3 regions of the Streptomyces sp. NPDC050509 genome follow, and region 3 is predicted to be linked to each of the others. Evidence: riboswitches for the same ligand, from Rfam matches in the RefSeq annotation. Region 3 holds a riboswitch; each other region holds the start of a gene.
The links. A riboswitch is a leader RNA that binds a small molecule or an ion and turns the genes downstream of it on or off. The one in region 3 is predicted to bind cyclic di-AMP.

Region 1: another riboswitch for cyclic di-AMP. It lies ahead of ACIBJC_RS27200 (M23 family metallopeptidase); the one in region 3 lies ahead of ACIBJC_RS29850 (C40 family peptidase).
Region 2: another riboswitch for cyclic di-AMP. It lies ahead of ACIBJC_RS03095 (peptidoglycan DD-metalloendopeptidase family protein); the one in region 3 lies ahead of ACIBJC_RS29850 (C40 family peptidase).

The regions. Positions count from the first base shown of each region.
Region 1 is NZ_JBITHL010000009.1:470,604-475,042, reverse strand. It holds gene ACIBJC_RS27205 (aldo/keto reductase) at 1-344, opposite strand, end outside; gene ACIBJC_RS27200 (M23 family metallopeptidase) at 440-1,489, opposite strand; cyclic di-AMP (ydaO/yuaA leader) riboswitch at 1,501-1,655, opposite strand; gene ACIBJC_RS27195 (PP2C family protein-serine/threonine phosphatase) at 1,991-3,070, opposite strand; gene ACIBJC_RS27190 (MerR family transcriptional regulator) at 3,477-4,223, opposite strand; tRNA gene ACIBJC_RS27185 (tRNA-Met) at 4,340-4,413, opposite strand.
Region 2 is NZ_JBITHL010000001.1:807,488-811,926, forward strand. It holds gene ACIBJC_RS03090 (SGNH/GDSL hydrolase family protein) at 1-122, opposite strand, end outside; gene ACIBJC_RS03095 (peptidoglycan DD-metalloendopeptidase family protein) at 336-1,343, opposite strand; cyclic di-AMP (ydaO/yuaA leader) riboswitch at 1,348-1,514, opposite strand; gene ACIBJC_RS03100 (tyrosine-protein phosphatase) at 1,975-2,787, shown strand; gene ACIBJC_RS03105 (DUF6126 family protein) at 2,819-2,992, opposite strand; gene ACIBJC_RS03110 (helix-turn-helix domain-containing protein) at 3,015-3,638, opposite strand; gene ACIBJC_RS03115 (aspartate aminotransferase family protein) at 3,755-4,439, opposite strand, start outside.
Region 3 is NZ_JBITHL010000011.1:220,912-225,350, reverse strand. It holds gene ACIBJC_RS29860 (ATP-dependent Clp protease proteolytic subunit) at 1-601, shown strand, start outside; gene ACIBJC_RS29855 (hypothetical protein) at 608-916, shown strand; cyclic di-AMP (ydaO/yuaA leader) riboswitch at 1,222-1,419, shown strand; gene ACIBJC_RS29850 (C40 family peptidase) at 1,422-1,895, shown strand; gene ACIBJC_RS29845 (ATP-binding protein) at 1,955-2,398, opposite strand; gene ACIBJC_RS29840 (helix-turn-helix domain-containing protein) at 2,659-3,516, shown strand; gene ACIBJC_RS29835 (DUF397 domain-containing protein) at 3,525-3,764, shown strand; gene ACIBJC_RS29830 (8-amino-7-oxononanoate synthase) at 3,773-4,439, opposite strand, start outside.

The sequences.
Region 1 (4,439 bases), on a different contig from region 3:
CCGAGCCGGCGCAGCGACTCCTCGGCCCCGGCCTTGATCGTGGCGGGCTTCAGCCCCTTGAACTCCGGGTGCGCGCCCACCTTCGTCGCGACGAGCACGTCGGAGCGGTTGCCGCGCGCGGCGAGCCACTCGCCGAGGACGGTCTCGGACTCACCGCCGGCATGGCCCGGCACCCAGGACGAGTAGGTGTCGGCGGTGTCCACGAAGTTGCCGCCCGCGGCGGCGTACGCGTCGAGGACGGCGAAGGAGGCCGTACGGTCGGCGGTCCAGCCGAAGACGTTGCCGCCGAGGGCGAGGGGGAAGACCTTGAGGTCGGAGGAGCCGAGTGTGCGCAAAGTCGTCATACCTCACTACAACTCCCCCAGGGAGCGCCCTATTCCGTTTCAGGGCACTCCCGTTGCCCTCAGGGCCTGGGAGTTGACCTCAGGGCCTCAGGGCCTCAGGGGTTGATGCCCTTGCCGTTCAGCCAGGCCATCGGGTCGATGCCCGTACCGCCGGAGGTGTGGACCTCCAGGTGGAGGTGCGGCCCGGTCACGTTGCCGGTCGCGCCGACCCGGCCGATGACCTCACCGGTGGAGACCTTCTGCCCGGCGCTGACGGAGAGCGAGGACTGGTGCGCGTACCAGACCTCCGTGCCGTCATCCAGCTCCAGGACCGTGCGGTAGCCGTACGAGCCCGACCAGCCGGCCGACTTGACGGTGCCGCTGTGCACGGCCTTGATCGGGGTGCCCGTGGGCGCCGCGAAGTCCAGGCCGGTGTGGTAGCCGGAGGACCAGAGGGAGCCGGACTGACCGAAGGAGGAGGTGAGGGTGTACGAGGAGGTGGGGAGGGAGTAGCTGGCCGCCAGCTTGGCGAGACGTTCCTTCTCGGCCTTGGCCTTGGCCTCCGCCTCGGCCTTCTTCTTGGCCGCCTCGATCTTCTTCTCGGCGTCGGTCTGGCGCGCCTTGGCCTGGGCCGCGGCCTTCTCGGCCGCCGCGTCCTGCACCGCCGCCTTCTGCGTGGCGTCGGCCTCGGTCTGCTGCCGCTCGGCCTGCTGGAGGATGCGGGCGCGCAGCGCCTCGCCGGCGTCGGTGGCGCCCTGTTCGGTGTCCGAGATCGTCAGCCCGGCGGTGGTCAGCGGCTCACTGGCCAGCACGTCGGACTCGGAGTCCGAGTCGTCCGAGCCGAGATAGGCCATCCCCGGCAGGGACTTGGCGTCCGGAAGGTTGTCCGCGATGGCATCGGGCAGGGATATGGAGACCGCGGGCTTGTCCTGCGCGGTGGCGATGCCGCCCGCGCCGACAGCGGCGATGACGCCGACGCCGAGGACGGTGGAGCTGCGGGCGAGTCCGTTGCGCTGTCTGGCGACGCGGTGCTTGCCGCGTACGGGACGGACGGACTCCTCGGTGGGGTTCCACTCCCCCCAGGTGCCGGGCGCCTCGTTCTCACCGCCGCTGCCGAAGGAGTGGGGTTCGAAGGTCGCCGTGGGGGCAGACTGGTTGGACGCCACTGAGGCGTGCTCCTTTCCTTCCTTCTCGCCTACCGGGTTAGCTGACGGGTTCGGAGCAGGAAGGTCTCCTACGGGTGTCCCCTGCCGCGCACGGCGGCAAGTAACTCCCGATTCACCCCAATGGGTGGTTCCCCGGTTCCCTCGCGGGATTCGGCGCACGCGCACGGTGCCATCTCTGACGACGGCTGGGACGACCGCGCTGCGTTATCGAACGTTAATAGAGACCAGGGCGTTATTCCAAGCTGTTCCCGGTGATCGTTAACGACTTCGCATCGGACGTACCGGGACACAAGAACGCGCATCAGGGCGAGTTGATCGACGCCAGGAGCATATCCGTCCACCGCACATACTTGACGGTATGTCATTTGTTGTGCGGAGCGGTACGTGTCGAACACGCTTCGTGACCGCCGGTCGTGGTCCGCCCTCACACTTCCCTCACGCAGCCGCGTCGCGGAGGCCGACGCGGAGAGCCTCACGGACCCGCGTCACGACGGACCCGCGTCACGGAACGATCGGCATCGTCCTGCGCCGCTCCGGCTCCCCCTCCGTGGGCCGGCTGACCGCCAGCAGCGCCATGTCGTCCTGGCTGCCGCCGCCCGTGTGCAGCCGTACGTCGTCGATCAGCGCCTGGAGCATCTCGTCGGGCCCCTGGAAGATCCGCCCGTCCAGCCGCTCGCGCGGGACGTAGAAGACCCCCTGGCCGTCGCGCGCCTCGGTGAGCCCGTCCGTGTAGAAGAGCAGCGTCGCGCCGTCGGGGTACGCGGACTGCTCCGCCCGGTCCGGCCACGCGCCCAGCTCGCTCATGCCGAGCGGCAGCGCGGGGTCGCGCGACGCCAGCATCCGTACCGCTCCGTCGTGGCACATCAGCAGCGGCTCGGGATGCCCCCGGTTGACGAGCCGTACGACGTCCTCGCCGTGCGGGATCTCCGCCAGTACGGCCGTGGTGAACCCCTCGAAGACATCGAGCCCGTCCCGCCGCGTCCCCTCGCGCAGGAGCGAGCGCTCCAGCCGCTGTGCGACGCCCTCCAGCGAACTCTCCTGCTCCGCCGCCTCCCGGAACGACCCGATGATCACGGCGACCGCCTCGACCGCCTCCAGCCCCTTCCCCCGTACGTCGCCGACCACCAGCCGCACCCCGTACGGCGTGTCCTGTACGGCGAAGAGGTCCCCGCCGATGAACGCGCCCTCCTGCGCCGCCTCGTACCGCGCCGCGATCCGCAGACCGCCGATCCGCTCCGCCGGTCTGGGCAGCACGGCGCGCTGGGCGGTCTCGGCGATGATGCGGGCGGAGGCCAGCCGTTCGCCGCTGCGTCTGACGACCCCGTTGATGTAGAGCGCGAGGGCGGAGACGACCAGCACCGTCAGCAGCTCGCTGACCGACACCACCGTGGTCAGCGTGCCCGTATGGGCGCGCAGCGCCACCTCGGCGGCGAGCGAGGCCAGGGCCACCAGCAGGGTGCCGAAGAGCGGGTAGAACGGCGCCGCGACCAGCGGGGCGGCGGCGAAGAGCGGCGACGAGGTCACCCGCGCCGGGGTCACCAGATCCAGGATCACCCCGCCGATGATCACCAGCGCGGGCAGGAACCGGACGACCCGGCGCCCGGCGAGGCGCCGCCCGTACCCGTACGGTCCGTGCGGCGCCCGGCCGAGATCCCTGGCGGGGTCGCGCCGGTGGTCGCGCCCGTTCGTACCGGTGGCCCAGAAACCCGCACCGTCGGCACCCCAGAACCCGGCGCCGTCGGCGTCCTGCCTGGTCCTGCCGCCGAGGCGTTCTCCGATTCTCCTGAGCTTCCCCACCAGTCGTCTCCTGCCCGATCCGCCGACGGCTGCGGACGGTACCGCGCTCCACCCAGGCTGGCCGCTGCCGCGCCGGGCAGCGACCCGCCGTCGGCCGACTGGGCTACGGAGAACCGGTACCACCGGCAGGAGACCGGTACTGCCGGACAGGAGACCGGTGCTGGACTGCGGAGAACCGATGTGGAAACGCTCAGTCGGTCAGGTGGCGCTCGGCGTACACCTTCATGGCGTCCCGCACGAGCACAGCCGTACCTTCACCGTACTGGTCATACGTCGCGGTGAAACGTGGATCATCGACGTACATGGCCGTCACCCCGATGACATAAGACCTGGTGGGCTCCATGGTCACCGACAGCCAGTCGCAGTGACGCCGGGCGATCGCCTGCGCCTCGTCGCTCGAAGCGCCGTGCCCGGCCGCCGCCGTACGCCCCCAGTCGCGGGCGATCGACTCGTGCTGCTCACCGAACGCCCGGCGCTCCCCCTCGCTCAGCGAGCGCCACCAGCGGTCGCTCTTCTCGTAGGCGGGGCGACCCCACCGCTCGGTTGCCTCCTGCTCGTACCGCGTGTGCGCGAAGCCGTCCAACACTTCTTCCGCCATGAGTTCCTCTCCGTTCCCGGTCTTGTGGAGAGTGGTCCGCACGGACGCGATCAGCCGTCCGATGCGCTCGCGCTCCTGCTCCAGCAGCCCCAGATGGCCACGCAGGGCGGCGGCCGTGTCCTGCCGGCCGTCGAGTACCCGGGCGATCTCCGGCAGCCCGAGCCCCAGCTCCCGCAGCAGCAGGATCCGCTGCAGCCGGACCAGGGCGTCCTGGCCGTAGTACCGGTATCCGTTGGCACCGGTCCTGCTGGGCTCCAGCAGCCCCAGCTCGCCGTAGTGCCGGAGCGTACGGCTCGTCGTACCGGCTTTTTTCGCGATGTCCTGGATCGACCACTCCATGACGTTCACGGTAGAAGTTGACGTTACGTAAAGGTCAAGCCCGGATCGGGGAACGGGACCGAGACATGACGAAGGCCCGGATTCCCTGAGGAATCCGGGCCTTCGTTTTCTTCCAGTAGCGGGGACAGGATTTGAACCTGCGACCTCTGGGTTATGAGCCCAGCGAGCTACCGAGCTGCTCCACCCCGCGCCGTTGAATGCAACTCTACGCCATCC
Region 2 (4,439 bases), on a different contig from region 3:
ACGAACAGCCCGTCGGGTCCTGGATCTCCCACGCCCTCCGTGAAGCTGTCACCGATCGCCGCGTACGACCCGAATATGTTGTCTTTTCTTGCTCTCGTTCTTGCTCTCGAATCGTCTGCCACAGCAGGGTATTTTCCACCCGGCCATGTGACCTACGCGACCGTAGGCAGGGGTTGACGTGGGGTGAGAAACACCATCGGTCAATTTTCTTTCAAGTGGGAATAGCGAAAAGCCGCGCGGCCCGGCACATTCGGTGCCGGGCCGCGCGGTGGAGACGAAAAGCGTCACGGTGTCGCCGGACGGATCAGCCCGACCGGACTGATCAGGCGGGCGGATCAGATGGAGACGCCGTTCTGCCGGAGGAAGGCCAGCGGGTCGACGTCCGAGCCGTAGTCCGGTCCCGTCCGGATCTCGAAGTGCAGGTGCGGTCCCGTCACATTGCCGGTGGCCCCGGAGAGACCGATCTGCTGGCCCGAGCCGACGCTCTGGCCGGCCGAGACGGAGAGGGAGGAGAGGTGGGCGTACTGGGAGTACATGCCGTCCTCGTGCCGGATGACGACCTGGTTGCCGTACGAGCCGCCGGCGCCGGCGGACACGACGGTGCCCGCGCCGACCGCCTTCACGGTGGTGCCGGTGGAGGCCACGAAGTCCACACCGGTGTGGTAACCGCTGGACCAGCTTCCGCCCGCGGCGCGGTACGACGTACCGACGCCGACGCCGTCGACCGGCAGGGTGAAGCCGGAAGCGCTGCTCCGCGCCGCGGAGTTGGCGGCGGGGGCCGCGCTCTTGGCCGCCGAGGAGGACGTGCCGGACGAGGAGGACTTCGACGACTTCGAGGACTTCGAAGCCCCGGAGGACTTCGACTCGGAGGACCCGGAGGACTTCGACGACTTCGAGGGGGCGGGCGCCTCGGAGCGCGCGGAAGCGCCCTTGCCACCGAGGGTGAGCTTCAGGCCGGGGTGGATCAGCGCGGGATCGCCGCCGACGGCCTGGCGGTTGTCCTCGTACAGCCGCTGCCAGCCGCCCTGGACGTTCTGCTCGTCGGCGATCTTGGAGAGGTAGTCACCGGCGACCACCGCGTACGTCCGCACCTTCGTGGCGGCCGACCGCGTCACCTGCGTCGCGGCATCCGCTCGCGGCGCGGCGGCGGGCAGGTTCTGGGCGGTGTGCGCGGTGGCGGGTGCGGCCTGGGGGGCCGCGGCGGGTGCGGCCTGCTGCGCCGCGTGTGCGCCGGTGGCGCCGATGAGCGGCAGCGCGATGGCGGCGCCGCCTGTTCCGGCGGCGATGAATCCGCGGGAGAACGGGTTGGTCCTCGGGCGGCGGTGCTTACCCTTCGCGGGCATGGCGATGTCCTCTCCGGCGCCTACGAGGTGAGCTGTCGGGTTCGGACTGGAGCTGCCCGGCCGCGCGTGGTGCGCGACTTCACCCCGAGCCGTCCCTGATGCCGGAGCACCGGAACGGCGTACTACCTGGGTCCCCCGCTCCTGCCACGCGTGAATGGGTGGATGGTGTCCCCGAGGCGGCGGCAGGATTCGGCGTTCCGCTCGGATTGAGGGTGAACGTAGGCGAGTGGGACGGCCGGAACAAGCCACCCTTTTCCATCGGCGACATACACGTCCCGTTGCCGGAAGATCGCCCGTCACCCTGTGTGGAGACCGCTCCCCAATTCCCTTTCGAGGTGGCCTTTCCCTTTCGCGCCGTCACCACGGAACGTCACGGATATGATCCTGCTCACCAGCCGCCACCCATCTCCCCCGCGACCGGGGCAGGTTGTGCGGAATCAGTCAATCCGGACAGAGGACTGTTTGGGCGTTTTATCCCCGCGTGCGCTGTCCGCATGCACGCGCTCATCGGCCACTCATCGGCCGCTCCGCAGCCGCTCCTCGGCACTGACGAGCGCGCGAACGGATGTCGTAGGGTCGGGAATCGACTCCGCCGGCGAGCAACGCCGACGGCAGACACGGAGGAGCAGGCGTGACGCAGCAGTCGCCGCAGGTCCCGTCCACCGAGCCGGAGCTGTCCGGGGTGCGCAACTTCCGTGATGTCGGCGGCCTGCCGGCCGTGGACGGACGGCGGGTGCGGTACGGCGCGCTCTACCGCAGCGGGCATCTCGCCCACGCGAGCGTCGAGGACGCCGCCTTTCTCACCGGCCTCGGTCTGCACACGATCTTCGACTTCCGCAACTCCGCCGATCTGCGGCTGGACGGCGCGGACGTGGCGCTGACGGGCGTACGCCATGTGAACATCCCGCTCTCCGACCCGGCCGACGGCGCCGAGTTCTGGCGGATGGTCCGGTACGGCGACATCGACCAGCTCCGCTCGCTCCTCGGGGACGGCAGGGCCGCGGCCCGGATGACCGGCTCGTACGCCGCGATCGTCACGGAGCGCACCGCGGAGCACGGCCGCCTGCTGCACGCGCTCGCCGAGGACAGCCTCCCCGCGCTGCTGCACTGCGCGGCGGGCAAGGACCGCGCCGGTATCTCGGTCGCCGTGGCGCTGCTCGCGGTCGGCGTCGAGCCGGAGGCGATCGAGGCGGACTACCTCAAGTCGAACGACCCGCACCGCCGCTACCTCTTCCGCCGCGCCGACCGCACGCCCGCCGCGGTGTCGGGTGAGGCGTCGGCGCTGCTCAGCCCGCTCTTCGACGCCCGCGCCGACTACCTGCGCGCCGCCTTCGACGCCATCGGGAAGACCTGGGGCTCCACCGACCGCTATCTCTCCGACGGCCTCGGCCTCACGCCCGGGACCCGCGAGCGGCTGCGCGCGCGCCTCCTGGACGAGGGCTGACGCCGCCGGGGGCTCCTTCGCGTGCCGGCGGTCACTGCCCCTGGGCTCCGAGGTGGAAGAGGAGATAGAGGAAGGCCGCGAAGATGTGCCCGGCCACCAGATAGGCGAAGAGCCGGATCACCAGCCCGCGCGGGAACCTCTTCTCCTCGTCCATGACATGGTGCGGTGCTCCGTCACGAGGCACCGGGTGCTCGGTCTCCGACATGGTGGGGGCCTCTCTCGTCAGGTCAGACACGGTGGGCCGGGCCGCCGAGGCACAGGTCGGCGGTCGGGCTCTGGAGCAGGGTGTGGACGAAGAGCAGCTCGGTCCCCTCGGGTCCGGCCGCCGCGATGCGGTGCGGGGTGAGCGAGTCGAAGTGCGCGCTGTCGCCGGGGCCCAGCAGGTGCGGGGTGTCGCCGAGGCTCAGCCTGAGCCGGCCGTCGAGAACGTACAGCCACTCCTCGCCGGGGTGCACCCGGACCAGGTCGCCCTGCGCCCCGTACGGCACCTCCAGCCGCAGCGGCTGCATGGCACGTCCGGAGCCGCCCGCCTGGTGGTACGTCCATCCGTCGGCCTCGACGGGTTCGGCCCGGCCGGCCCGGACGATCGGCTCGCGCTCCGGCGGCGCCTCGCCGAGCAGTTCGGAGATGGTCGTCCCGTAGATCCGGGCCAGCCCGAGCAGCATGGGCAGGGAGGGCTGTCTGCGGCCGGTCTCCAGCCGGGAGAGATGGGCGGGAGAGAGCCCCGCCCGCCGGGCGGCGGCCTCCAGGGTGAGCCGGCGGCCACGGCGCAGCTCGCGCAGTCGCGGCGCGACGTCGGGAAGCTGGTCGGGCAGCTCGTCGGCCGCCTCTCCGGCAGGAGGTGTGCTCATACGTCCATTGCGCCAGGAACTTTCCTCCGGGGCAAATTTCTTGCCCCGGAGGCAAAAGAATCCGGTGCGGACCGGCCAGGCCGGACGCCGTGGCCGCTACCGGTTAGCGATGCCCGCTACCGGTTGGCGACGGCCTGTTTCACCAGTGTCCTGCCGAAGTCCCACATCAGTCCGCCCCCGGCGTGCGCGTCGTCCATCACCGCCGTGAAGGCGGCCACGAAGCGGTCCACCTCGCGCTCCCCGATGATCAGGGGCGGAATCAGCTTGATCACCTCAAGATGGTCGCCGGAGACCTGGGTGAGGATGCGGTGCTTCTGGAGCAGCGGTACGACGACCATCTGGGCGAAGAGACCCTTGCGCGCGGCCTGGAGCATCGCCCAGCGCCCGCGCAGCTTGATCGAGTCGGGCCGGCCGAACTCGATGCCGATCATCAGCCCCCGGCCGCGTACCTCGTGCAGCAGCTCGTAGCGGTCCACGAGGGCGGCCAGCCGGGAGCGGAGCAGCTCGCCGGTGGTTCGTACGCCCGCGACGATCTCCTCGTCCTCCAGCACCGACAGGACGGCCAGCCCCGCCGCCATGGCCTGGGCGTTGGAGCCGAAGCTCGCGGAGTGGACCAGGACCCGGTCCATCGAGGAGTAGACGCGTTTGAAGATCCAGTCCTTGCCGAGGGTCGCGCCGACGGGCACGTAGCCGCCGGAGAGCGCCTTCGCGACACAGACGAGGTCCGGCTCCACCCCCTCCTCGTGCTGGTACGCGTAGAAGTCGCCGGTCCTGCCGAGACCGGTCTGCACCTCGTCGGCG
Region 3 (4,439 bases):
CCTGCCCGAGTTCACCGAGCGGACGAGCAACGGAACCCGCACCCTCGACCCGTACTCCCGGCTCCTGGAGGACCGGATCGTCTTCCTGGGGACGCCCGTCGACGACACCGCGGCGAACGATGTGATCGCGCAGTTCATCCACCTGGAGTACGCCGCGCCCGACCAGGACATCAGCCTCTACATCAACTCGCCGGGCGGCTCCATCAGCGCGATGTCCGCGATCTACGACACGATGCAGATCATCACCTGCGACGTGGCCACGACCTGTCTCGGCCAGGCCGTCTCGACCGCCGCCGTCCTCCTGGCGGCGGGCGCGCCCGGCAAACGGCTGGCGCTGCCCGGCGCCCGGATCGTCCTCCAGCAGCCCGCCGCCGAGGAGCCGATGCGGGGACAGCCGTCCGATCTGCTGATCCACGCGCAGGAGTTGCTGCGACTGAGGGAGCTGGTCACCGCGACGCTGGCGCGCCACACCGGACGGAGCGCGGAGCGGATCGCCGGCGACATCGACCGGGACACGATCCTCGACGCGCCGGGGGCCCAGGCGTACGGACTGATCGACCACGTCATCCAGAACCGCAAGACCTCCGCCGGCGGGCGGTGAGCGCCGGTGCTGCCCCCCGAACTGCCGCCGCTGCCCGCCCTCACCCGGGCCGAGGGCGAGGTCGTCGACCACTATCTGCGGATCGTGGACCTGCTGGGCCGGATCAACCCGGCGCGCGGGACGGACACGTACGGCGCCCTGCGCGCGGCCCAGGCGCTGCCGGCCCAAGTGACCGGGCTGCGGGACGCCCTGACGGCCATGCACCAGCGTGGCGAGAGCGAGGTGTACGCGGCGACCCTGGCCAGGGCGTTGCGGACGCTCGACGGGGAACGGCGGGCCGCGCGGGTCACCGTGCCGCCCGCGCGCCCGACCTGACGGGGCGTCGCGTTCCCGTATGGCCGCGTCCATATGAGAAGAACTCGCACGTTCGGCGTATGAACTGACTGGACGGATTCGGCGAGGCGAGTTGCGCGAACCGACCGGAGTGTCGGCGCGCGTGATCGTTACGTCGCAGGTAAGGCCCTCATCGGCCCGCGCCGACCGGGAGCGGAATACCCCCTCGCCACCCACATGGACCAAGGGTGAGGAACTTCACATATCGTCGTTTCAACTCGGAAATCCACTGGTTTCTGGGTCAAGATCCCTGGGACGACAAGCCCCCGCCACCCCTGGCGGGGCGGTCCGGGCGGACGCCGAGTCCTGCCGCCGTTCCGGATGTCGGGTCGACAGGAGTGGATCGGCAGGAGTGGAGGACCCAGGCAGTACGGGACGACGCCCGTTGTGGTCGTCCCTCGGGGTGAAGCCGTTCACGCGGCCGGGCAACTTCGCCAGCCCGAACCCGACAGGTCATCCTTCACAGGCGGCTGACGAAGGGGTGCGCATGACCGCGCAGACATATGTCCCGTCTTTGCTGTCCCGGGCGGGGGCCGTATCGGCCCTCACGATCGCCGCCGTCGCCGGCACCATGCTGGCACCTGGCGCGGCGTCAGAGGCCGAGGCCGCCACGCTCAGCGTCAAGGCCCTGAAGGTCGCGGCGTCGAAGAAGGGGTCCCCGTACAGGTACGGCGCGACGGGGCCGCACCGCTTCGACTGCTCGGGGCTGACGCTCTACTCGTTCAAGAAGGCGGGGAAGAAGCTCCCCCGTACGGCACAGGCCCAGTACAACAAGACGCGGCACGTCTCCTCCTCGTCGCGGCGCAAGGGTGACCTGGTGTTCTTCCACTACGGGAGGAGCGTGTACCACGTCGGGATCTACGCGGGCAGGGGAAAGATCTGGCACTCGCCGAAGACCGGTTCGCTGGTACGGCTGGAGAGGATCTGGTCCAAGAAGGTCTGGTACGGCCGGGTGAAGTGAGCACGCGTCGGCCGCCCCGCCCCGTGGAGCCCTGAAGGCCCGCCATGCCCTTGAAGGCCTCAGGCAGGGGTGGCCGGCGTCAGCGGGACCGTCCAGGGCAGCGCGATCCAGACGGTCTTGCCGCCCTCGGCCGTCGGGATGACCGACACCCGCCCGCCGGCCTCGGCCGTCAGCGAGCGGATGATGACCATCCCGCGGCCGTTGTCCTGCTGCACGGCCGCGGGAAGCCGCTGGGGCCAGCGCGGATGGCTGTCGGTGACCCCGACGCGCAACCGCTCCTCGCGGTCGAGCCGTACCTCCACGGTGAACGTGGGCGACTGGCCGAAGGTGTGCTGCACGGCGTTGGTCGCCAGCTCGGAGACGATCAGCCGGACGGTGTCCGCGGTGGCCGCCTCGCCCGGCAGCCCCCAGTCGGTGAGGAGGTCCGCGACGTATCTTCGGGCCGTCGGCACCGATGCGGGCTCGCTCGGCAGGGTGATGGATGCTTCCTGGTGGTCGGCCATGGCGACGCTGTCCCTTTCCCGCCGGACCGGACTCCGGCGCAGAGCTGATGGCTGCGCGGACGGCCTCGGAACCGTGCTGCGCGACAGCCTGCCACTGATCGCACCATCCGTACCTCCGATCCACCGAGATCTGCATATATCTGTCGCTCAAAGCGGTGAACTCTGCAACGCGAGACCGTATTTGGGCGCCGGAAAGATAACTTCTCCGCCTTGACGTCGTATCGGTGCGACGGAGAAGGAAGCGGAGAGGTGATTCGGCCATGCGGCATATTCCGGTGGTACGTCGGCAGCGACTCGGGGACGAATTGCGCAGGCTGCGCCGGAGCGCGGGGCTCACCAGTGATCAGACGGCCCGGCTGCTCGGCTGGCACCAGTCGAAGGTGAGCAGGATCGAGACCGGCGTCAGCGGGGTGCGGGACGGCGACCTGGCGGCGCTCCTCGACGCCCTGGGGATCGAGAACCGGCGGCTGCGCTCGCTGCTGCGGGCCCTCGCGGGCACGGCCGACGGCGCGCCGGGGTGGTGGACGGCGTACCGCGCGGTGATCCCGCCCACGTACCGGGACTTCATCACACTGGAGTCCCAGGCGAGCACCGCGCACACGCTGGAGACCTCGGTGGTGCCCGGACTGCTCCAGACCCCCGCCTACGCCCGCGCCGTGACCAGGGCCGCGCTGACGGGGACGCCGGACGGGACGGTGGACTCGCTGGTCGACGTGCGGCTCACCCGCCAGGAGGTGCTGACGCGGGCGGCGGCGCCGCTGCGTCTGCACGCCGTGGTCGACGAGGCCGTGTTACGGAGGGAGGTCGGCGGGCCCGGGGTGATGCGGGATCAGTTACGGCGGCTGACCGAGCTGGCCAGGCTCCCCCAGATCCGTCTCCAGGTCCTGCCCTTCGCCGCGGGCGGCTACGCCGGACTCACCGGCCCCTTCATCATCTTCTCTTTTTCGAACATTACCGATCTGGATTTAGTCATTCTCGACCATTTAACGAATAGCCTCTATCTGCAACGGAAAGAGGACCTGGAGGCGTACCGCGTCGCCTTCCACGCGATGCAGGCACACGCCCTCTCGACACAGGATTCATTGGATCTCATCGCCGGGATCAATGACGGCGCGTAGGGAGCATCATGTCCGCTTGCCTCGCAGGGCCCCCCACCTCTCTTCCCTTACCCCTTTCACCCCCGCGGAGGTGGCGGCGCAGCAGTCACAGCGTCGGCGCCAACAACTGCGTGGAGTGCGCCCGTAACGACGCGGGCGCGCTGGCCGTACGGGACTCCAAGAACGCCGCCCGCCCCCACCTGGCCTTCTCCGCCGGTGCGTGGACATCCTTCGTCCGGGCGCTGGACGGGCGGGCGCCTGCCGCGTAGACGGGCCGTCACTCCGCTTCCGGGGCCGCGGACATGGCCCCGGGCGCGAGCGCCACGACCGTACGCACCGCCGCGCCCATCTGGTCCTCCGTCAGGTCGGCGCGGGCGGTCAGTCTGATCCGGGAGATGCCGTCCGGCACCGAAGGCGGCCGGAAACACCCCACGGCCAGCCCCGCCGCCCGGCAGTCGGCGGCCCAGCGCACGGCCGCCTCCGGCGACGGCGCCTGTACGGAGACCACGGCGGCGTCGGGCCGTACCGCAGTCAGTCCCGCCCCGGTCAGCAGCCGGTGCAGCGTACGGGCGACCTCCCGGGCCCGCTCGGCCCGTTCGGGCTCGCGCCGCAGCAGCCGCACGCTCTCCAGCGCGGCGCCCACCGCCGCGGGCGCGAGCCCCGTGTCGAAGATGAACGTCCGCGCGGCGTTGACGAGATGGTCGATCACCCTGGCCGGTCCCAGGACGGCGCCGCCCTGGCTGCCCAGGGACTTGGAGAGGGTGAGGGTCGCCACCACCCCCGGGGCCCCTGCGAGGCCCGTCGCGTCGAGGGTGCCCCGGCCGCCCGCGCCGAGCACTCCCAGGCCGTGCGCGTCGTCGACGAGCAGGGCAGCGCCCCGGCCGCGGCAGACCGCGGCCAGCTCCGCCAGCGGCGCGGCGTCGCCGTCCACCGAGAAGACGGCG